3 regions of the Thioalkalivibrio thiocyanodenitrificans ARhD 1 genome follow, and region 2 is predicted to be linked to each of the others. Evidence: predicted binding sites of a transcription regulator. Region 2 holds the regulator's gene; each other region holds the start of a gene.
What was found. The regulator FNR, encoded in region 2, switches genes on or off when oxygen is low (the NO sensors DNR and NnrR bind a similar motif). The targets are predictions, from matches to a motif close to TTGATNTANATCAA.
Positions count from the first base shown of each region.

Region 1: a site for FNR is predicted at 3,873-3,886, ahead of THITHI_RS0114175 (OmpW/AlkL family protein). Genes of this name have one in related genera too.
Region 3: a site for FNR is predicted at 1,878-1,891, ahead of THITHI_RS0116125 (nitrite reductase). Genes of this name have one in related genera too.

Region 1 is NZ_KB900536.1:2,995,027-3,002,870, forward strand. It holds gene dcd (dCTP deaminase) at 1-276, shown strand, start outside; gene fabA (3-hydroxyacyl-[acyl-carrier-protein] dehydratase FabA) at 904-1,416, opposite strand; gene THITHI_RS0114165 (hypothetical protein) at 1,825-3,246, shown strand; gene THITHI_RS0114170 (rhodanese-like domain-containing protein) at 3,331-3,762, opposite strand; gene THITHI_RS0114175 (OmpW/AlkL family protein) at 3,971-4,642, shown strand; gene THITHI_RS0114180 (TIGR04211 family SH3 domain-containing protein) at 5,041-5,700, shown strand; gene THITHI_RS19130 (hypothetical protein) at 5,756-6,034, opposite strand; gene THITHI_RS0114190 (putative monovalent cation/H+ antiporter subunit A) at 6,380-7,844, shown strand, end outside.
Region 2 is NZ_KB900536.1:2,542,245-2,550,088, forward strand. It holds gene pip (prolyl aminopeptidase) at 1-666, shown strand, start outside; gene dtd (D-aminoacyl-tRNA deacylase) at 663-1,100, shown strand; gene fnr (fumarate/nitrate reduction transcriptional regulator Fnr) at 1,185-1,949, opposite strand; gene hisB (imidazoleglycerol-phosphate dehydratase HisB) at 2,114-2,707, shown strand; gene hisH (imidazole glycerol phosphate synthase subunit HisH) at 2,764-3,420, shown strand; gene hisA (1-(5-phosphoribosyl)-5-[(5-phosphoribosylamino)methylideneamino]imidazole-4-carboxamide isomerase) at 3,441-4,169, shown strand; gene hisF (imidazole glycerol phosphate synthase subunit HisF) at 4,238-5,011, shown strand; gene hisI (phosphoribosyl-AMP cyclohydrolase) at 5,114-5,509, shown strand; gene THITHI_RS0112135 (phosphoribosyl-ATP diphosphatase) at 5,506-5,835, shown strand; gene tatA (twin-arginine translocase TatA/TatE family subunit) at 5,878-6,159, shown strand; gene tatB (Sec-independent protein translocase protein TatB) at 6,222-6,707, shown strand; gene tatC (twin-arginine translocase subunit TatC) at 6,691-7,824, shown strand.
Region 3 is NZ_KB900536.1:3,397,218-3,405,061, reverse strand. It holds partial or broken gene THITHI_RS20365 (IS3 family transposase) at 1-871, opposite strand, end outside; gene THITHI_RS0116125 (nitrite reductase) at 2,052-3,674, shown strand; gene THITHI_RS0116120 (NapC/NirT family cytochrome c) at 3,806-5,470, shown strand; gene THITHI_RS0116115 (cupredoxin domain-containing protein) at 5,494-5,829, shown strand; gene THITHI_RS0116110 (hypothetical protein) at 5,838-6,392, shown strand; gene THITHI_RS0116105 (TonB-dependent receptor domain-containing protein) at 6,665-7,844, shown strand, end outside.

The DNA.
Region 1 (7,844 bases), 450 kb from region 2:
TTCCGCATCCCGCGGTCTGTGCTGACCATCTGTCTGGGCAAGAGCACCTACGCCCGCTGCGGCATCATCGTCAACGTGACCCCGCTGGAACCCGAGTGGGAGGGCCACGTGACGCTGGAGTTCTCCAATACGACACCGCTGCCCGCCAAGATCTACGCCAACGAGGGCGTGGCGCAGATGCTGTTCCTGGAATCCGACGAGATCTGCGAGACCTCCTACAAGGACCGGGGCGGCAAATACCAGGGCCAGCGCGGAGTCACCCTGCCCAAGACGTGACCTTCGGAAGGATGAAGGATGATGTAGCCACAGAGGGCACAGAGGTCACAGAGAAAAACCGAAAGGATCGTAGGTTGGGGTGAGCGCAGCGAACCCCAACATGGAGGAGGTTCCCCGGGCCCCGGCTGTTGGGGTTCGTTCCTCACCCCAACCTACAACTGCTAAAAGCTTTTCCTCGGTGCCCTCTGTGGCAGGAAAGCAGTGCAGTAGGATGGGTCAAGCGAAGCGGACCCATGCTGTGCGGCCAGTCGAGGTGGCAGAATGCGCGGGAGGTCCGCATGGGCACGCTGCGCTTTGCCCATCCTACGGTCCTGTTGGTTTTCCTCGGTGCCCTCTGTGGCAGGAAAGCAGCGCAGTAGGATGGGTCAAGCGAAGCGGACCCATGCTGTGCGGCCAGTCGAGGTGGCAGAATGCGCGGGAGGTCCGCATGGGCACGCTGCGCTTTGCCCATCCTACGGTCTGCTAAAAGCTTTTCCTCGGTGCCCTCTGTGGCAGGAAAGCAGCGCAGTAGGATGGGTCAAGCGAAGCGGACCCATGCTGTGCGGCCAGTCAGGGAGGCAGGAGTCGGGCTGACCTTCATCCTTCACCCCTCTCTCCTCACGCCTTTCCCCTCACGCGGCCCCAGCCTCAGAAATTCTCCGTGGAGGTGAACAGCCCCACGCGCAGGTCCCTGGCGGTGTAGATCTCACGCCCGTCCACGCTCACCGAGCCGTCGGCAATACCCAGCACCAGCTTGCGGGTGATCACGCGCTTGACGTCCACCTGGTAGGTGACCTTTTTCGCCGTGGGCAGTACCTGGCCGGTGAACTTCACCTCGCCCACGCCAAGGGCGCGTCCGCGCCCCGGATTGCCCAGCCAGGCAAGATAGAAACCCACCAACTGCCACATGGCGTCCAGGCCCAGGCATCCGGGCATCACCGGGTCTCCGGGGAAGTGACAGTCGAAGAACCACAGGTTCGGGTTGATATCCAGCTCGGCCTTCATCTCGCCCTTTCCGAAGGCACCGCCCTCATCGCAGATGCGCGTGACGCGGTCCATCATGAGCATGTTGGGTACGGGCAGCTGAGCGTTGCCCGGCCCGAACATCTCGCCATAACCGCATTTCAGAAGCTGTTCACGATCAAAAGTTTCCACGCGCATGAAGGGGTCCGCCAGAGTCCATGGAGCCGCCTATTGGACCGGAATACGTCTGCCGGTACAAGTTTGGCGGCGCGGTGTCGGAGCCCGACCCGAATGCCTTCTCCCGCAAGGAGAGCGACGCTGATATGCTGGGTGGCGCAAGTTATACGGATCACGACCCCGGACCGGTTGCAAGGGTCGCCAGGGCGTGACGCATTGCGCTCTTCGAATGCTGACGGCGTTCGGCCATTGCGCGGGCCCTGTACACTGGATCCAACGCCGGATCGATCCGCATGTTCCACGGTCCGTGAACGATACACCGCGATCCAGGCACCCGGCGCCTGGATCGGCAGCGCCGCTGGAGGCGGGGCCGTGCTGTTGCATCAGGGGCAGGCCATCGGGTCCCGGTCGGCAACCAAGGGGGAATCCATGTCCATAGAAGCCGTGTTGGGACTCTGGAGCGACGCCATGGTTCTGTCCGTGGTGATCTGGCTGGTACTGATAGTGGCGGTGCTTTACGCGGGCCGGCGCTGGATCGAGCCCCTCGGGACGGCCCTGTTTCAGGGCGTGTATCACCTGCTGCGATTGAGCGCCCGATCTGTCCGGGCGGCCGCGCGTCACGTGGAGCAACGCCATCGGGCGTACCTTCGGGCCCTCGAGCGCGAGCATCTGGATCATCAGCTGTACCGCGAACTGCACGGTCTGCACGATCGTGTGAACCGTGATCTGGGCGGGTATCCGGTGTTGCAAAGGGCCATGCACGAGCAGATCCAGCGCCTGGAGCAGGATTACCACGCGGCCGAGGCATTGCCGCCGGCGGAGCCGCCCTGGCTGCGCACGGTGGCCGAGCTGGCAAAGAACCAGCCCCATGGTGACCCGGCCGTGGCCCGCGTCCTGGAGGATATCCATGACGGCCTGCAACGGGCCGGCCGCGCCGCGCAGGACGAGTACCACGCTGCCAGCCGCGAGCGTCTTGAACTGCTGCGGGCCATGCTGCCCGCCTGGCGGGCTCTGGGCGAACGTCTGAATGCGGTGGAACACGCCATCCAGCGCGTCGTGTCCAGAAGCCGCCAGGTGGATGAGATCGTGGGCCGCCATGAAGCCCTGGCCCAGGGCGGGGCGGAGATCGATGCGGGTCTGGTGGCGGGCTCGGTGGGCCGCCTGCTGGTGAGCGGCGCCCTGCTGGCGCTTGCGGCGCTGGCCGCCGTGGTGAGTTTTCACCTGATCGAGCGCCCCATGGCGGAGGCGGTGGGCCTCGCGGATCACATCGGTCCCTGGCCCCTGTCAGCACTCGCTTCCGGCCTGCTGATTCTGCTGGCCGTGGCCACCGGTCTGCTGATGACGGAAACCCGGCACCTGACCCGTCTGGTCCCGGGTCTGGGCAACGTGGATCCGGGTGTCCGGCGTTGGCTGTTCGGGGCCGGGTTGCTGATGCTGCTGGTGGTGGCCGGTCTGCAGGGGGCCCTGGCCTTCTCCCGGGAGTTTCTCATTGCGCAGGATGAGCGGCTGACCCTGATGATGACCCTCGAACCGGACGTCTCGGCAACGATGGTGCGGTGGATTCCCATGCTCACGCAGATGGGGATGGGCTTTATCCTGCCGCTGCTCGTGGCCCTGACAGCCGTGCCCCTGGAATCCTTCCTGCGCCACCTGCGCGTGGTGCTCGGCGTGACGCTGGCCGTGGCGCTGCGTCTGCTGGGTTTTGTGCTGGGCTTCCTTGCCCGGCTGGTGCGTTGGGTGGCGTCGCTGGTGCGGGTGGTCTACGGCCTGCTGATCTTCGTGCCCGTGACGATCGGGCAACGGGTGCGGGAGAAATCCAACGGGCGGGAACCGGGGGAGCGTGAGGCGTGAATTGAAGTGAGAAGGGTGAATTGGGAAGTGGGAAATTCAACGGCCTTTACTTCTTACTTCCCAATTCACCCTTCTCACTTCAATTCAGCACTGTTCCCACGGCAGGCCCCGGAAGCGCCAGCCGCCGATGGTGGAGCGGTGGTGACCCTCGTCCAGTTCGCCCTCGAAGCCTTCGGTCACGTTGTAGACCTTGATCAGCCCCGATTGCATCAGGGCACGGCCGGCTTCCCGTGAGCGTTTGCCGCTTCGGCAGATGAGCACCACCGGGGCACATTCCCCCTCCTCTTCGCAGACCGCGCCACCGAGCAGCAGTTTGCGCACTTCCGTGACGAAGTGCGGGTTCACTGTCCAGTCCGGCTCGTCGATCCAGGATACGTGTATGGCGCCCACGGGATGACCCACGAACAGGAACTCCATGGTGGAGCGCACATCCACCAGTATCGCGCGGGGGTTGTGTTGCAGGAGGTCGAAGGCCTCCTGCGGGCTCAGTCCGATGGGCGTGTGGTCGTCTTTCATTGCGGGTGAGTTCCTTTGCCGGGCACGCATTGGCCTTCCATAAGCATAGTGCAGGCAAGCGACACCATGCCCGGCTTCTCGTCGTAATAACCATTCAAAAATTAGGATTTTTGATCCCCGTCAAAAACCATAATCATCATATGGGTTAAAAGGTTCCCGTCTCTACCTTTCCTGCATTTCTTACCATTTTCGAGGGAGAACGGCCTACATGAATATCTGGCAAAAGACGATCGTTGCGGGGTGCATGGTCCTGACCGCTGCTCCGGCACTGGCCCTTGACCGGGGCGATATGCTGGTCCGATTCGGGCCCACGTGGGTCATGCCCAACGACAGCAGCGGCGAAGTGACGCCGCCCGGCGTCGAAGGGGTGTCGGTGGATAACGGCTCGGCGCTGGGTGTGAGCTTCACCTACATGGCCACCCCCAACGTGGGTATCGAGGTCCTGGCCGCCACCCCGTTCAAGCACGACATCAAGAGCAGCGGCGATCTGGCTGGCGTAGTCCCCGGCAAGATCGGCGATACCTACCACCTGCCGCCCACGGTCTCGTTGCAGTATCACTTCACAGACCTGGGCGCCATGCGTCCCTATCTGGGCGCGGGCATCAACTACACCAACTTCTTCAAGAGCAGGACCCGGGGAGGGCTGCGCGATGCCGGCTACGACGGCCTGAGTCTGAGTGATTCATGGGGCTGGTCGCTGCAGGCGGGCGTGGACGTGGATGTCAACGAGCGCTGGTTCGTGGGCGCGAGCCTGTACTACATGTCCATCGACACCACCGCCAAGGTGCGCGGCGAGGGCGGCCCCTTCGGCGACGAACTCCGGGTGAACGTGGATATCGACCCGTGGGTACTCATGGTGGGCGCCGGGCTGCGTTTCTGACCGCCACGGGCCGCCGGCCGTCCGGCCGGCGGCCCGGATCCGGGCGAAACCGCCGTTGCCGACGAAGGTTTTCCATTCGAGACGTCGAAGAACCTGTCTGAACCCCCATGGTTGTCTTTGCGGGCTTGCCGGCCGTTAAACAAACCCGCGGCCCTTGATGCCGACCTGCCGGTGCGCCGCTTCTCCCGCGACGTTCACCGATGATCCCTTTTTTTGGTACCTTACCCGGGTCAGGTCTGCCCGGCGCGTCCCATGTGCGTCTCACCCGAGTGACCGGTGGCAGCGGGCTGTTCAGGCCGCCCGGGCGCATACTTTATGTGAAGTTCGCGCGGCCCGGCTCGCGGGCCGGCACGTAGAATGTGAACCTTTTTCAGCCGCCCCGTCGGCGGAGGTCCCGAGTGAAGTTCCTTGTGCTGTTTCTCCTGGTGATCCTCGCCGCCGGGTTCGCCCATGCCGATACCGCTTACATCAGCGACGACCTTAATGTGGCCATCCGCTCGGGCAAGACCTTCCAGCATCGCATCATGCGTTTCGTGCCCAGCGGTACCCCGGTGGAGGTGCTGCAGCGGGATGATGACGGCTATGTGCTGGTCCGTACCCCGGAAGGCACCGAGGGCTGGCTCGAGGGGGCCCAGCTTTCGCGGCAGCCCCATGCCAGGGACCGCCTGGCCCAGACGGAGCGGGAGATGGATGGACTGCGCGAAAGGCTGACGCAGGCCGAGGAGCGCGTCTCCACGCTTCGCGATGAGCGCGCTCAGGCGCGTGCCCGTGTGCGGGAGACGGAGGCGGCGATCGAGGCCATGGTCATGGAGATGGAGACGCTGCGCGAGACCGCCGCGCGGCCCATGGAGATCGCCCGGGAGAACGAACGGCTGCAGGACCTCGCGGGTCAGTACCGGATGCGAGCCGAGGCCCTGGAGTCACGCATGGAGGAACTGCGCCAGTCGGAACAGCGGCAGTGGTTCATGATCGGCGCGGGCGTGGCCGTGGGCAGCGCGCTGTTGGGTATCATTCTCACACGCATCCGCTGGCGCCGCCGAAACGACGGATGGGCGTAGACAGAACGAGGAGGAAGGTTTTCGTCTGAGGGATGGCGGGACAGACGGTCCGCGCTCAACTGGACAGGCCGCAGGTGATGAGGCGGTGCTGCGCGCGTCGCGCGAGGTTGTTCTGGACCAGACCGACGAGGGTGTCGACGGGGTTCATGATCTCCGTATCGCACGGCTGAGCGGCCAGCGTCCGGGTACCGAGTCCGGCCAGGCGGGCCAGCTCCTCGTCCGTGAGTGCGTCCAGACTGAAACGCTCCCCGTAACGGGCCTCCAGGTACGCGAAGTATTCGCTCAACGGCGAGGGCTTCCGGGCGTTCTTCATGGCACCTACCCATGTATCCATGGCTGGATTTTTTATGGCACGGGGTGCCCGGGGAGACAACGATCGGGTGACAGAAATGGGCAGTGGTCCCCGATTTTCTCCCCGGTCCTTGACGACGCGCACACTCCGGGCCGGTGGGGCACCCCGACCGGGTCCCCGGGCAGACCTCCTTGTATCTTGTATCCCGCCTCTTGTATCGTGACCCCTGTATCTGCGCTTCATATGAACCTTCCGTTCGGCTTCGGTTGCATTCGGCGGGTTCGCGCTGTCCGTGAATGCGCCATGGCGCCGGTCCGGGCCTGTCGGGTCCGGCGCTTTGCACCCCCAAACTCAACAAAAACACGCCAACCGCGACCCCCATAGCCGATGCTGCTTGCCGTCCTTTCGGGATTCCTCATTGCCGCCATCGCCCCCTGGGTCCACCGGTTCAGCGGTCGGCACAGCGGCTGGGTGCTGGCGGTCCTGCCCGGGGCCCTGTTCGTCTACTTCCTGGGTTTCATCCCCGAGATCGCCGACGGCGGCCAGGTGCGCTTCGTCTATCCCTGGGTGCCCGGGCTGGATATCCAGCTCTCGTTCCTGGTGGACGGGCTGTCCCTGCTGTTCGCGCTGCTGATATCGGGCATCGGCTTCTTCATCGTCTCCTACGCGGGCCGCTACCTGGAGAAGCACCGGGATGTGGGACGTTTCTACGTGCTGATCCTGGCCTTCATGGGCTCCATGCTGGGCCTGGTGCTGGCGGACAACCTGGTCGCCCTGTTCGTGTTCTGGGAGCTGACCAGCATCACCTCCTACCTGCTGATCGGTTACAACCACGAGGACGCCCGGGCACGTTATTGCGCGTTGCAGGGGCTGTTCGTCACCGTGGGCGGGGGGCTTGCGCTGCTCGTGGGTCTTGTCATGCTCGCCGTGGCCGGCGGCAGCTATGAACTCTCGGAGATCCTCGCCGGCGATGGCTTGCAGGAGCACGCGTGGTACCTGCCCATTCTGCTGCTGGTGCTGGCGGGCGCCTTCACCAAGTCCGCCCAGGTCCCGTTTCACTTCTGGCTGCCCAACGCCATGGCGGCGCCCACGCCCGTCTCCGCCTACCTGCATTCCGCCACCATGGTCAAGGCAGGGGTGTACCTGCTGGCGCGTCTCAATCCGGGGTTGGGCGGCACGGACGAATGGCTTCTGATCCTGTCCCTGTTCGGCGGCGTGACCATGCTGACGGGCGTCTTCCTGGCGGCGCGCAGCACGGGCGTGAAGCAGGTGCTTGCCTACTCGACGGTCATGGCGCTTGGCACGCTCACCATGCTCATCGGCGTGGGCACGGAGACGGCCATCATCGCGGCGGTCACCTTTCTCATGGCGCACTCGCTCTACAAGGGCGCGCTGTTCCTGATCGCGGGCATCCTGGATCACGAGGCCGGCTGCAAGGACTTTCTGCAGACCGGCGGTCTGCGCAGCGCCCTGCCGGTGACCACCTTCTTCGCCGCCATCGCGGCCCTCTCGCTGGGCGGCGTGATCCCCATGTTCGGCTTCATCGCCAAGGAACTGATGCTGGAGGCCGTCCTGGAGGCCCCGACGGTCTCGGGTGTGCTCACGGCCCTGGCTGTCGCCACCGCCATCCTGGGCGTGCTGGTGGCGGCCGTCGTCGGCATCAAACCCTGGTTTGGCCCACGCGTGAAGACACCAAAGGACCCTCACCACGAAGCGCCTCCGGCCATGCTGGCCGGCCCCGCGGTGCTGGGCAGCCTGGGCCTGCTGTTCGGGCTTGCGCCCATGCTGCCGGAATGGGGCGTGCTGGGGGCTGCGGCCGGTGCCGTGTACGGCGCTCCGCTGGACCCGAACC
Region 2 (7,844 bases):
CGGGAGCACCTGGGCATCGATCGCTGGGTGGTCTTCGGGGGTTCCTGGGGTTCCACCCTGGCGCTGGCCTATGCAGAGGCCCATCCCGAGCGGGTGCTGGGGCTGGTGCTGCGGGGCATCTTCCTGTGCCGCCCCCGGGACATCCGCTGGTTCTACCAGGACGGTGCCGGCCGGCTGTTTCCGGACTACTGGGACGACTACCTGGCGCCCATTCCCGAGGCGGAGCGCGATGACATGGTCGCCGCCTACTACCGGCGCCTGACGGGGCAGGACGAGGTGGCCCGGATGGCGGCGGCCAAGGCGTGGTCGGAGTGGGAGGGTCGCACGGCCACCCTGCTGCCCAACCCGTCGGTGGTTGCCCATTTCCAGGATCCCCACGTGGCGCTCAGCCTGGCCCGGATCGAGTGTCACTACTTCATGAACGATGCCTTCCTGGAACCGGATCAACTGTTGCGCGACGCCCATCGCCTGGCGGATATCCCCGGCACCATCGTGCATGGCCGCTACGACGTGGTGTGTCCCCTGGATCAGGCCCACGCCCTGCATCGGGTCTGGCCCCGGGCCGGGTTCGAGATCATCGCCGATGCCGGACATTCCGCCGGCGAGCCGGGGATCGTGGACGCCCTGATCCGGGCCACCGATGCATTGGCGGAGCGCCTGGCTTGATCGGCCTGTTGCAGCGGGTGACCGGGGCGTCGGTGCGGGTGGAAGGCGAAACGGTGGGCGAGATCGGTCCGGGTGTGCTGGCACTGGTGGGGGTGCGGCGGGGCGATACCGGGGCGCGGGCGGAGCGCCTGCTGGAACGGATCCTGGGTTACCGGATGTTCGAGGATGGGGCCGGGCGCATGAACCTCAGCCTGCGCGACGTCGGAGGCGGCCTGCTGCTGGTGCCCCAGTTCACCCTGGCCGCCGACACCCGCAAAGGCATGCGGGCCAGTTTCACGCCCGCCGCAGACCCGGACACCGGGCGCATGCTCTTCGAGGCGCTGGTGGCGCGGGCCCGCGAGGTGTATCCCGGGGTGGCCGCCGGGCGCTTTGGCGCGCACATGCAGGTGAGTCTCGTGAACGACGGCCCGGTCACGTTCTGGATCGAGGGGTGAGGAAGGCGATTCAAGATTTAAAATTCAAAGTTCAAAAGGAAGGGCCTCCCTCTTGAATCTTGAATTTTGAACTTTGAATCGCCTTTATCCGCGATGCTTGTCCGAGTGGGGTTCGTCCACGCTCTGGGCGCCGGCCACCTGGTGCATGCGGTCCATGTCCAGGATCTCCACCAGCTTGCGGTCCACGGACAGCAGGCCGCTCTCCTGGAACCGGGTGAACAGCCGGCTGACCGTCTCCACCGCCAGACCCAGGTAGTTGGCGATGTCGTTGCGTGACATGGTCAGGTTGAACTCCTGGCGGGAGAAACCCCGTTCCCCGAAGCGGCTGGACAGGCTCAACAGGAAGGCGGCCAGCCGCGCGTCGGAGGATTTCTTGGCCAGAAGGGTCATCAGGTGCTCGTCGGTCTGGATCTCCCGACTCATGATGCGAAACAGCTGCCGCTGGAGACCAGGCACCCTGCCGGAGAGCTCCTCCAGGCGGTCGAAGGGGATCTCGCACACGGAAGTGGTCTCCAGCGCGCGCGCGGCGCACGGGTGTGTCCCCTCGCTGATGGCGTCCAGGCCCAGGAGTTCTCCGGGCAGGTGAAAGCCGGTGACCTGCTCCTGGCCGTCGTCGCTCAGGGCCGAGGTCTTGACCGAGCCTGAGCGCACCGCATAGAGCGCCTCCATGCGGTCGCCGGGACGGTACAGGTAGTCGCCCCGGTGCAGGGGCCGGCGCCGGTTGATGATCTTCTCCAGGGACTCGAGCTCCTCATTGGTGATACCCATGGGAATGCACAGGTCGTGGAGGCTGCAAGCGCTGCAGGCCTGCTTGAGTCCGTGAAGGTCGACGATATTCGAGGATGGCATTCGCTCGGTTCCCGTGGCTTGGGGCGGCGCAACGGCAGCCGCATACTCAAGATACCCGAGCCTTGACATCCCCACAACCTGTCCCGGAGTGATAGGGCGTGTAAGCACAGGCGCCTGTGCTATGATGACAACCCGTTACAATCCTGCGGATTTCCTGCATCACCATGTCCAAGCGAATCGCCGAGGTCTCCCGCGATACCCTGGAAACCCGGATCCGGGCCCGGGTCAATCTGGATGGCCAGGGCCGGGGCCAGTTCAGCACGGGCGTACCCTTCCTGGAGCACATGCTGGACCAGGTGGCCCGGCACGGGGTCATGGACCTCGAGATCGACGCCGAAGGGGACCTGCACATCGATGCCCACCACACGGTGGAGGACATCGGAATCACCCTGGGTCAGGCCATGGCGAAGGCGCTGGGCGACAGGAAGGGCATCCGCCGCTACGGGCACGCCTACGTGCCCCTGGACGAGGCGCTGTCCCGCGTGGTGGTGGATTTCTCCGGCCGTCCCGGCCTGGAATACCACGTGGATTATCCCCGGGCGCGCATCGGCGAGTTCGATGTGGACCTGTTCGGCGAGTTCTTCCAGGGCTTCGTCAATCATGCTGCCGTGACGCTGCATATCGACAATCTGCGCGGGCAGAACGCCCATCATGTGGCGGAGACCGTCTTCAAGGCCTTCGGCCGGGCGCTGCGCATGGCGGCGGAAGCGGACCCGCGTATCCCGGGGGCCACGCCCTCCACCAAGGGCAGCCTCTGAGAGGGCCCGCACGGACTCATCCATCCAGTCATCGCAGATTCCCGGATCCTCGCAGAATGAACACCGTGGCAGTGGTCGATTACGGCATGGGCAACGTGCGCTCCGTGGTCAAGGCGCTGGAGCACGTGGCGCCGGCAGGTACCCGCGTATCGCTGACCGACAGCCCCGAGGTGATTCTGGATGCCGAACGGGTGGTCTTTCCGGGCCAGGGGGCCGCACGGGACTGCATGGCCGCGTTGACCGCCCGGGGGCTCGACGAGGCGCTGCGCCGCACCGCCGCTGATCGCCCCTTTCTCGGCGTCTGCATGGGCATGCAGGTGCTGGTGGACTATAGTGAGGAGAATGGTGGCACCCGGTGTCTGGGCGTGCTCCCGGGCCAGGTGCGATTTTTCGGAGAGGATCTGCAGGAGGCCGGGGGTGGCCCCCGGCTGAAGATTCCCCACATGGGCTGGAACCAGGTGCATCAGATCATGGAACATCCCCTGTGGCGCGATATCGCCCAGGACAGCCGCTTCTATTTCGTGCACAGCTATCATCTGCAGGCCGGCGATCCAGCCCTGGTGGCGGCCACCACCGAGTATGGCATTCGTTTTACGTCGGCCATCGCAAGGGACAACATCTTCGCCATTCAGTGCCATCCCGAGAAGAGTGCGGCCCCGGGGCTCACCCTGCTCAGGAATTTCATGCGCTGGGATGGCAAGGGGTCATCATGACTTTCGTGGGAGAAACAGGCATGTTGGTGATACCGGCCATTGACCTCAAGGACGGCAAGTGCGTGCGTCTGCGTCAGGGCAAGATGGATGATGCGACCGTTTTTTCCGACGACCCGGTGGAAGTGGCCGGTCGCTGGCTGGATGCCGGGGCCCGGCGTCTGCACGTGGTGGATCTGGACGGTGCCGTCTCCGGTGAACCGCGTAACGCCGGCATCATCAGCGAGATTGTGGCGAAATACCCGGATCTGCCCGTGCAGGTGGGCGGCGGCATCCGCGACGACGATACAGTGCAGGTCTACCTGGATGCCGGCGTACAGTGGGTGATCATCGGCACCAAGGCGGTGAGCGCGCCGCATTTCGTCAATGACCTGTGCCTGGAATTCCCGGGGCGGATCATCGTCGGCCTGGATGCGAAGGACGGCAAGGTGGCCATCGACGGATGGTCCAAGCTGTCCAATCACGACGTGGTCGACATGGCCATGCACTTCGAGCAGGACGGGGTGGCCGCCATCGTCTATACCGACATCTCCCGCGACGGCATGATGCAGGGGGTGAACGTGGACGCCACCGTCAAACTTGCCCAGGCGGTGCATGTGCCGGTGATCGCCTCCGGCGGGGTCACCGATCTGGAGGATATCCGGCGCCTGTGCGCGGTCAGCGAGGAAGGCATCGACGGGGTGATCGTCGGCCGCGCCCTCTATGAAGGCACCATTGATCTTGCCGAGGCCCAGAAGGTCGCCGACCAATAGGGGGCGGGATGCGAGCGGCGGGTCCGCCCCCCTACCGCATCCTGTATCCCTCAACCCGTATCCGCCTTATGAGTCTCGCGAAACGCATCATTCCCTGTCTCGACGTGGACCGTGGCCGTGTGGTCAAGGGGGTCAACTTCGTGGACATCCGCGACGCGGGCGATCCGGTGGAGATCGCCCGGCGCTACGATGCCGAGGGCGCAGACGAGATCACCTTCCTGGACATCACCGCGAGCAGCGACGATCGCGAGACCATGGTCCATGTGGTGGAGGAGGTGGCGTCCCAGGTGTTCATTCCGCTCACCGTCGGCGGCGGCATCCGTCGTGTCGAGGACATCCGCCGGCTGCTCAACGCGGGTGCCGACAAGGTGTCCATCAATACCGCCGCGGTGTTCAACCCGGATTTCGTGCGCGAGGCGGCCGAACGGGTGGGCTCGCAGTGCATCGTCGTGGCCATCGACGCCAAGCGGGTCTCAGCACCCGGCGAGGCGCCCCGCTGGGAGATCTTCACCCACGGCGGGCGCAAGCCCACGGGGCTGGACGCCGTGGACTGGGCCCGGCGCATGGTGGCCTGCGGTGCCGGCGAGATCCTGCTGACCAGCATGGACCGGGACGGCACCAAGCAGGGCTTTGACATCGAGCTGACCCGCGCCGTGTCCGACGCGGTACGCGTGCCCGTGATCGCCTCCGGCGGCGTGGGCACCCTCCAGCACCTGGTCGACGGGGTGACACTCGGGCGCGCCGATGCAGTATTGGCCGCCAGCATATTCCACTTCGGCCAGCACACGGTGGGCGAGGCCAAGCGCTTCATGGCGGATCGGGGGGTCGAGGTGCGCCTTTGAAGGCGGCGTCCCTGCCGCCGTCCCGGGGGCGGCGCGGTTTAAACTTTCATGATTAGCGTATAAAGTCGCACACTCCGGCTTTTCCGGCCGGGCGGGAGTATCATGTCCGAAGACTGGCTAGACACGATTCACTGGAACGCGGACGGTCTGATACCGGTGATCGCCCAGGAGACGGGTACGGGCAAGGTCCTGATGCTTGCCTGGATGAACCGTGAGTCCCTGGAGCGGACTCTGGCCACCGGGGAGGCCGTGTACTGGTCCCGCTCCCGCCGGCGCCTCTGGCACAAGGGCGAGAGTTCCGGCAACACTCAGCGGGTGGTGCAGATGCGGCTTGATTGCGACGCGGATACCCTGCTGCTGGAAGTGGAGCAGCATGGCGGCATTGCCTGTCACACGGGGCGTCACAACTGCTTCTTCCACCGCTACGAGGACGGGGGCTGGCGGGTGGTGGATCCGGTGTTGAAGGATCCCGAAGAGATGTACGGTGGCACCAAATGAACAGTGACCGGATTCTTGACGAATTGGCGAGGGTGCTGGAGAGCCGCAAGCAGGCGCCCCCGGACAGTTCCTATGTGGCCGGCCTGTATGCCAAGGGCCTTGATGCCATCCTCAAGAAGGTCGGAGAGGAGGCCACCGAGACCGTGGTGGCCGCCAAGAACGGGAACCGGGAACAGCTGGTCCACGAGACAGCGGACCTGTGGTTCCATTGCCTGGTCATGCTGGCGCACCAGGGGCTGGGACCGGACGCCGTGCTTGCCGAACTGGGGCGGCGCTTCGGGGTTTCGGGTATCGACGAGAAGGCCGGCCGGGCCGCGCAGACATAACCACTGCAATCTGGACACAGGCAGACATTTCGGAGAAAGCACATGGGTATCGGTGGCATCAGCATCTGGCAGCTCCTGATCATTCTGGTGATCGTCATTCTTCTGTTCGGCACCAAGAAGCTGCGCAACATGGGCGGCGACATCGGCAGCGCCATCAAGAACTTCCGCAAGTCCGTCCGGGACGGCGATGGCGATGACGACGCAGAGGGCGGCAACGGGGACAACGCCGAGCGCCGGGAAGTGGAAGACCAGACGGAAGGACGCGTTATCGACGCCGAGGTCAAGAAGGAATCCGGCTCCAAGGACGAGAAACGCCAGGCCTGATCCCCCCTGGCGCGTGAGCGGCGCGCGGCGCTGCTCCTATCTCATGGCGGCAGGGCACGCTAATGTTCGACATCGGCTTCTGGGAAATCCTCATCATTCTGCTGGTGGCCCTGCTGGTCGTGGGGCCCGACCGGCTGCCCGGCCTCGCCCGGGAGGTGGGCTTGTGGGTGCGCAAGCTGAGGAGTTTTGCCACCAGTGTGCGCTCGGATATCGAGCAGGAATTCCAGACCGAGGAACTGCGCAAGCTGCTCAATGAGCAGAACAGGGAGATCGACCAGTTAAAGAACCTGATGAAGGACACGGAAGATGCCCTGCGCAGCACCGAGGAGAACCTTCAAAGTGAAATGAAGGAGACCTCCTACCTGGTGAAGTCCATCGAGAACGAGGTCAAGGGCGAAACCGAATCCTCCGCCGGCGGCGACTTCGAGTCCGAGGCCGCCGAGCACGTGAAGCGTCGCCAGGCCGGCGCCCCGGAAGGGCCCGGTGGCGGACCGGACGCCGCCGAGACACCTCCCGCCCGCAAGGACCGTGATGACCCCCAGACCTGAGCAGCCGGACGCCGAAGGCTCCCAGGGGGAAGGGACGCTGCTGAGCCACCTGTTCGAGTTGCGCAACCGGCTGTTGCGCATCGTGCTGGCGATCCTGGTGGTGTTCCTGGCGATGTTCCCGTTCGCCAACCAGATCTACACGCTGCTCGCCGGGCCGCTCATGGCGCATCTGCCGGAAGGCAGCAGCATGATCGCCATCGAGGTGGCGGCCCCATTCCTGATCCCCTTCAAGCTGGTGCTGCTGCTCGCGGTGGTGCTGACCATTCCCTACCTGCTCTACCAGTTGTGGGGTTTCGTGGCGCCGGGGCTGTATCGCCATGAGAAGCGCATGGCGGTGCCGTTGGTGGTCTCCAGCACACTCCTCTTCTACGCGGGCATGGCCTTCGCCTATTTCGTGGTCTTCCCGCTGATCTTCGCCTTCTTTATCGGCACCGCCCCGGAAGGGGTGGCGGTGATGACCGATATCGGCCGTTACCTGGATTTCGTCATCCTGCTGTTTCTTGCCTTCGGCATCGCCTTCGAGATGCCGGTGGCCACCATCCTGCTGGTTTCCATGGGCGCCACTACGCCGGAGAAACTGTCGCAGAAGCGCCCCTACGTGATCATCGGCGTGTTCGTCATCGGCATGGTGCTCACCCCGCCGGACATCATCTCCCAGACCCTGCTGGCGCTGCCCATGTGGCTGCTGTTCGAGATCGGGCTGATGCTCTCGCGCGTGATGCTGCGCCGCCGGGAAAAGGAGGCGGCCCAGGCGGCCGCCGACGAGGGCGGCGGCTGGAGCCAGGACGATCTGGATGAGGGCGCGGCACGGTCCGGTTCGAAACCCGGACCGAAACCCGGACCGAAACCAGGACCGGCTCCGGCCGGTGCCGCGGCGGCGGGCGCCGGATCCTCCCCGGCGACGGACGGGGAGGATGCGTACCGCCCGCTGAGCGAAGAGGAGATGGACGCCGAGCTGGACCGCCTGGAAGGGGAACAGGCCCGCGGCTGGCGCGCCCCGGAAGCACAGGATGCCGGGGACGGGGAACCGGACGATGACGGCAGCACCGGGGATGCATCCGGAAGTAAGGATGCCGAGGGCGGGCCTGACGAAGACGGGCCCACCCGCAAGGACTGATCGCGACGGCTGCGGCCCGG
Region 3 (7,844 bases), 850 kb from region 2:
CAGCGCTCCGTATGCTCTCGCACCTCATTGAGGGTCCGAAAGACGTACATGTCGAGCACCCCGCGGCGGTAGCTCCCGTTGAACCGCTCGATGAAGCCGTTCTGCATTGGACGGCCAGGCTGAATGAACTCAAGCTCCACGCCATTCTCCACGGCCCAGTCCGCCAGCGCCTCCCGATTGAAGTCATCGACCAGGTTGAAGGTGCGAAACCGCCGACCATCCCAGAGGGCATCGGACATAAAGTCCGCCGACCAGGTGGCGTTGACCGCCTCGGGCACTGCGAGCGGCTGGGGCTCGCGCTTTGGTAGCCCTTTCTTGCCCTTGCGCCGCAGGTTGAGCTTGAGATCACAGTACACACGCCACACCCGCTTGTGGTTCCAGGGCAGTCCCCGGCGACGGATGAGCTCGTAGAGCTTCGAAAATCCCCGTTCCGGGCAGGTCTCGGAGAGCTCCAGCAGCACCGCGATGACTTCCTCATCCCGGTCCGGGCGAGGGCTGTAACGGGACACCGAGCGCGAGATGCCCACCACCGCACAGGCCCGGCGCTCACTCAGTCCGTGCTCTTCGATCAGCCCAGCCACCAACTCGCGCCTGTGCGCCGGCCTCAGAGCTTTTTTGTGATCACGTCCTTGAGCGCCGTGTTCTCCAGCGCCAGATCCGCGTACATGCGCTTGAGGCGGCTGTTCTCCTCCTCAAGTTCCTTGAGACGCCGAACATCAGCCGCCTCCATGCCACCGTACTTGGACTTCCAGGCGTAGTAGATCGCATCGGAGATGCCGAGTTCCCGGCACACATCCTTGACCTGGCGGCCTCCTTCGACCTGCTTCAGCGTGGCAACGATCTGGGTCTCGGTAAAACGGCTCTTGCGCATCTCGGGCCTCCTCGGCTTAGTGTGCCGGAAGACCTCCAGTTATCCATGGACCTATTATCGGGGAAGGGGACAGTTCGACGTCACTTGTCCAGACGTTCCCTGGATTAACGTGCGCTTCGCAGAAGCCCGTCCGTCGGAGAAGGTCCATCACCTGTGCCGGGTTTGACCCCCGTGGCTTGCGGAGAACGGCGGAAGCTATGACTTTTGATGTTGATACAATGGTCTGATTGAACCATAATTTTCCTTGAAGTTACCTGAACCACCTCGGTGGTACACCAGTCAAGAATTCAGCATGCGTAACATGTTGAAATAACACGTAAATTTAGCGGATCGGGGGAATCCCACCCTCTCCGCCATACCCAAACACAAGGGGCCCCAAAAAACGGGGCCCCTTGTGTTTGGGTATTGAAAAAGACGAGATTTGAACCCACGGCAATGGAGGCGAGGGTTCGGCAATCCAGCGAAGCCCGATCCACACCGCAATACGGTGGTCCAGCCTGCCGGGTCACCGCAGCAGCGGATCACGATGACGGGGCCTCCGCGCACCCGATCAGCGGCACCCGCGCTGCATCCATTCCCGATCCGGCGATGGAATGATGCCGGCGGCTGCCTGACCGGTGCGGGCCCTGCCCGCTAATCAGCCGCCGTCGTGTCCCTTCAGCGCCTTCGCCGTGACGGTGCCACATACGCAACCGTTACCCCTGCAGTCGACCCGCGCGTGTGCGCAAAGACGCTACTCCGCCTGATCTTTCGGCGCCCGACCACGGGTTCGGCTTACCCAGAAATGAAAAACCCTTTCCTGCTCCGGACCGGCGCCCGCGGTCCGTAACCGGTCCACGGTCACATCCACAATTCTCCCGATTGATCTATCTTTCTTATATAGACGGAATGCCCGTCGCTCCATACATCCATCACCAACTCATTGCACAACCGCCGTCGGCGGCAGAAACGCTGCCCCCTCAAGATCGGCCCGATGTGCCAGTCCTCGGCATGACCCGGGCGGCAATTGACATGGATCAAGATCCCGAATTCTTAAATAGTATAATAGGTACATCTTAAGAGGGGTTATTCAGTTTCAGGAGGCGGATGTCGACTCCGGGATCGCGGCCACCACGGTGGACCAGGGTCAGACACCACACCCCCAACCGACCACCCATGTAGAGAGAAAGCGAGGCACGTCATGAAGAAGAAAACCTTAGCCACAGGGCTCCTGTCCCTCGGCCTGCCACTGGCAATGGCGGTCGCGGGCACCGGGACCGTAGCGGCACAGGATGCCCCCCAGTTGTCGGGGGACGACCTGGACCGCGCCAATCTGATCTACTTCCAGCGTTGCGCCGGCTGCCACGGCACCCTGCGCAAGGGCGCCACCGGCCCCGACCTGCTGCCCGAAACCACCCAGGATCTGGGGCAGCGCCGGCTGGAGCGCATCATCTCGCTGGGCACCGAAGGCGGGATGAACAACTTCGACGGGATCCTGGACGAGGACGAGATCACCCTGATCGCGTCGTACATCCAGATGCAACCCACCGAGCCACCGGAAATGACGCTCGCCGACATGAAGGAACGCTGGCAGGTGCATGTGCAGCCGGAGGATCTGCCCACCGAACCGCAGCACGACCGCAACTGGGAGAACTTCTTCGTCACCATCCTGCGTGACGCCGGCAAGATGGGCATCATCGACGGCGATACCAAGGAAGTGGTCGCCGAGGTGGACACCGGTTACGCCGTGCACGTGGCCAAGGAGAGTTCCGACGGGCGGTTCTGGTACACGCAGGGCCGTGACGGGCGGCTGTCGAAGATCGACCTGTGGATGGATCCCCCGCAGGTGACCGCGGAGGTCTACATCGCCTATGACGCCCGTGACGTGGCGGTCTCCCACTACGGCGAGTGGAAGGACAAGTACGTGATCGGCGGCGGCTACTGGCCCCCGCATTTCGTGATCACGGACGCCGACACCATGGAACCGCTCAAGGTCGTGTCCACCCGCGGCTACAACACCGCCGGCGAGTACGTGCACGAGGCCCGCGTGGCCGCGCTGTACAACACGCCCAAGGCACCGAGCTTCCTGGTGAACGTGAAGGAGACGGGCCAGATCTGGCAGGTGGATTACTCCGACATTGAGAACCTGCGGGTCGAGATGATCGAGTCCAAGGAGTTCCTGCACGACGGGTTCTTCGATCCCACGGGCCGTTACTTCCAGATCGCCGCCAACTTCAGCCACCACATGGTCTTCGTGGATACCGAGACCCGCAAGCGCGTGGGCATGCTGAACACCGGCGAAATCCCGCACCCGGGACCGGGCGCCAACTGGAACGATCCGGAGTGCGGTCCGGTGGCCGGAACCACCCATCTGGGTGAAGGCCGCATGACCGCCTGGGGCAACGACCCCGAGGGTCACCCGGACCAGGCCTGGGAGATCTGCTTCTCGGTGGAGACCGACGGCCCCGGCCTGTTCGTGCGAAGCCATCCGAACTCCCCCCACGTGTGGATCGATCAGGCCATGCATCCGGAACCGGACGTGAACCAGTGGGTCATGGTGATGAACAAGGAGACCCGCGAACTCACCCCCATCCAGGTCACGGACAAGCCGGTTGAACACGATGCCGTTGCCGTGCACATGGAGTACAACCAGGCCGGCGACGAGGTATGGGTCTCCGTGTGGGCTCGCGGTCGCGGCCACCTCGAGGAGGGCGAGATCGTGGTGTACGACGACAAGACGCTGGAGGAGAAGGACCGCATCAAGGGACTTGAAACGCCGACCGGCAAGTTCAACGTCTACAACCGCAAGAACCATATCGGCTGACAGCCGCCACCCGGCCGAAGCGCCCCCGGGCGCTTCGGCCTTTTTCCGGACCATCTCCCGACGGGGGTGGCCCGGAAAGGGGCCGAACCGGGCACCGCCGTACATGCATGCATTCAGGGGAATAACAAACCATGATCAGACAACGGCTGCGCAAGTTCACCATACTCGGGGCGTCCCTGGGTGCCGCCATCACATTCTTCATTGCGGGCATCATCTTCTGGGGTGGCTTCCACACGGTGGTGGAAGCCACCAACACCATGCAGTTCTGCACCTCCTGCCACGAAATGCAATGGGTCCACGCGGAATACGAGGATCGACCCCATTACAAGAACCCCACCGGCGTGGGGGCCACCTGCTCCAACTGCCATGTGCCGGACGCCTGGGGCCCGAAGATGGTGCGCAAGGTCGTCGCCAGCCGGGAGCTGTGGCATAAGGCGCTGGGCAGCATCAACACCGAGGAAAAGTTCGAGGCCAAGAGGCTGGCCCTGGCGGAGCGCGTGTGGCGTTCCATGCTGCGCACCGACTCCCGGGAGTGCCGAAACTGCCATGACTGGACCGCCATGGACCTCGAGAAGCAGCCGGCCCGGGCCGCGAGGGAGCATGCGCGTGGTTTCGAACAGGGGCAGACCTGCATCGAATGCCACCAGGGCATCGCCCACAAGCTGCCCGAGGACTGGGATGAATCCCCGGTCTGGGCCCAGGCCGAACCGCGGGAACCCGTCGCCGCGCTGGACCGCGGTGATCCCGTCCTTGAACCGGAACCGGAGGTGGTCGCCGACGGCGAAGCGGTCACCGCGGGCGATCTGGCATCCGGACTCGACTGGAGCAATGTCCCGGAGGTGGAGATCATCCTGTTCCTCACGGGTCAGGCCTCCATCGAGTGGATACAGGATGGCAGCCAGCACGGCGGCGGACGTGCCTTCGGAATGGGAGACCGCTGCATCTGGTGCCACACGGGCGAAGAGGTGGACATCGGCCGGCTGGTGACCACCGGCGAGAAGCTGGAGACCATGGATCTGGGCGACAAGCGCGGCCACGTCCCCATGACGGTTCAGACCGCGTTCGATGACGATTACCTGTACATGCGCTTCCGGTGGGAGGCCGCCGAGCACGCGCCGCTGCCCTTCGTCGACGGCGGGCGCATGGATCCGGACAACCCCATGAAGCTCACGGTCAGCTTTGCCGACGACCGGGTGGACATGGCCGACCGTGCCGGCTGCTGGGCGAGCTGCCACCACGACTCGCCCTACATGCCGGATGCACCGGACGCAGAGACGCTGGCCGCGTCGGAACTGGCCGAGCGCCTGGACCTGAGCAGGGGTGTGACCAAGTACCTGTCCGAAAGCCGCACCAACATCGAGATCCGCGGCCGCCGGGGCGCCGCGCGTGGCGGCTGGGACAAGCTGCGTGATGAAGCGGAGATCGAGGACCTCATGCGCCGCGGCGTCTACCTGGATCTGGCCCGCTACAAGAGCGGCAACGGCGGGCACACCGAAAGCGGATACATACTGGACGAACGTCACTTCGCCGATACGGAGGCCGTGGTGTTCTCGGCCAGCGAGGACAACGGCGTGTGGACCGTGTACATGACGCGCGCCCTGCGCCCGGGCAGCGAGGGGGACAAACCCCTGTCCACCGACGGCAAGTACAACATCGCCATCGCGCTCCACGATGACTACTCGGCCTCCCGTTTCCACCATATATCATGGCAATATGGCCTGGCCTTCGACGCCGAGATCCCCGGAGATTTCGACGACGACATGGTGGAACTCAACGCCACACGCATCAGCCGATAGCGGGCCGACCGCGGGAGGAGAATATGCGTTGGACACTGCTGTGCGGGGTGCTGCTCGCCATGAGCATCCCCGCCCCGGCCCTGGCCAATGGCGACACCGTCACCGTGGAGATGATCGACTACGGTTACTCGCCGGCGGAACTGGAGATCCCCGCGGGCACCACGGTACGCTGGGTCAACATGGAGCGCCGCACCAGCCACGATGTGTATTTCCCGGACGAGGACCTGGGTTCCGAGCGGCTGTTCCCGGAGGAACACTGGGAACGCCGGTTCGACAATCCCGGCACCTACGCGTATCACTGCCGCCCCCATGAAAGCCGCGATATGCAGGGTGTGATCCGCGTCATCGCAAACGATTAGGAGGTTCCATGCGCGCAACGGGCGCACTGCTCAATACGGCCGGGGCCTTCCTGGCCGGCCTTCTCCTCCTCGGTGCTCAGCCGGCCGGGGCGGGCGAGTCGTTGAACGGCTACCGCAGCGCCGAGTTCGGCATGTCCGTCGAACAGGTCAGGGCCCGGCTCGAGGGCGACGGCGTCACGACCTCGAAGGTCTACGAGACCGATGACGGCGATCTGGTCATCGACGGTCGCCTGGCCGGTGAAGCCGACAGGGAAACCGACGTCCGCTATGTGTTCCCCGGCGGCCGCGATCAGCTGGCCCTGGTGCTGGAGTTCCATCCGGACAGTGACCACGTCCAGGCCGTGCAGGCACGGCTGGAACAGACCCATGGAAGCCCCTGGGCGGAGGACCTGGCCGAGCAGTGGTTCGAGCAACTCAAGCCGGGCATGCCGGAAGGCGTGCGCGGGCTCGTGGTATGGGGGGGCGGCGAGAATGGCCGCAACCGCTTCATCCGACTCTGGATATTCGACGACTACCTGTCGGTGGAGTATCTGCATCTCGGACTGCTGGATTCCCGATCATGAAACCGGATGCGTACACGCCGCCGAGGGGGGCGGGGCCGTTGTCATCCACGGCATGATGGCCGTTCGCAGCGCTCCTGTGCCTACCTGAGAATTCCGATGAGACCATCCGGTCGGACCGGTACGCTGACAGCTGCCGGCCTTGCCGCCGCGCCGCTCGCGCAATGAAAACCTGGTCCCCGGACGATACCCGGGGATCCCGGTAACACGCCGGATGCGCTGACGTGGTTCCCCCTGGCATCATGAGCGGCGTCCGATCAACAGGTGTCAACCGTATGCGAATGCGATCCGTCCTGCCGTTCCTGCCATTCCTGCTGTGGCCGGTCATCCAGGAGGCGGGCGCTGACGAGGAAGAGCACGACGGGCAACGCGTGGTGCTGGAGCCCATCACCACCATCGCCCACCGCCAGCCGCGCAGTCTCTCGGAGGTGGCGGGGACCGTCACCATCATCGATCCCGAACGGATCGAGCGCGACATGGCCATCGAGGTCCCCGACATGATCCGTTACGAGCCCGGCGTGGACGTGGATGGCGGCGGCGGCCGTTTCCCCTTTGGCGGTTTCCGGATCCGGGGTATCGGCGGCAATCGTACCGCCGTGGTCGTCGACAATGTTCCCGCGGCGGACCGTTTCAGCGTCGGCAGCTTTGCCGATTCCGGGCGGGGTCTGATGGACCTCGGGCTGGTGAGCCATATGGAGATACTGCGGGGGCCCGCCTCGACCCTCTACGGCAGCAAGGCACTCGGCGGCGTGGTCACCATCGCCACGCTCGATACCGAGGACCTGCTGGCCGGGCGCGACCGCAGCAGCCGGATCGGCTTCGCGGGCGGCACGGATGCCGACCGTCTGCGCATGACGGCGGCCACCGCCGCCCGTCATGACGAGTACGCCCTGCTGTTCGCCGGTGCCGGCCAGCGGGCCGGCGAAGTCAATGTGCCCGATGCTCCCGACCAACCGCCCGCCGACAAGCTGACCCGGCGCCAGGGTGCGATACTCCTGCGCGGCGCGCGCGAGACCGCCGGGGCCAGGACCCGGCTGACGTTCGACAGCATCGACGAGTCCCGGGAGACCGATGTTCGGGCCATGCTGGGGACGGAGCGCTTCGTCAACACCACCTCGCTGGAGGGCGATGACCGGCGCGAGCAGTGGCGCGTTCTGCTGGACCAGGAGTTCGATGACCTCGGTCGGCTGTCTCGCGGCCACTGGCGCGTGTGGCACCAGGAGTCGGAGACCCGGCAGCGCACCCGGGAGGAACGCGCAATCGCCCCTACGCCGGTCGATCTCTACCGCGAGTTCAATTTCCGTCACAAGACCACCGGGATCGGCGCGGATCTGGAATCGGACTTCGAGGCCTTTGGCTTCGATCACCGGTTCGGCTACGGTTTTGAAGTGAGCCGCTCGGATCTGGTCCAGCGCCGGGACGCCCTCCAGACCAACAGGGAAACCGGCGACTCCA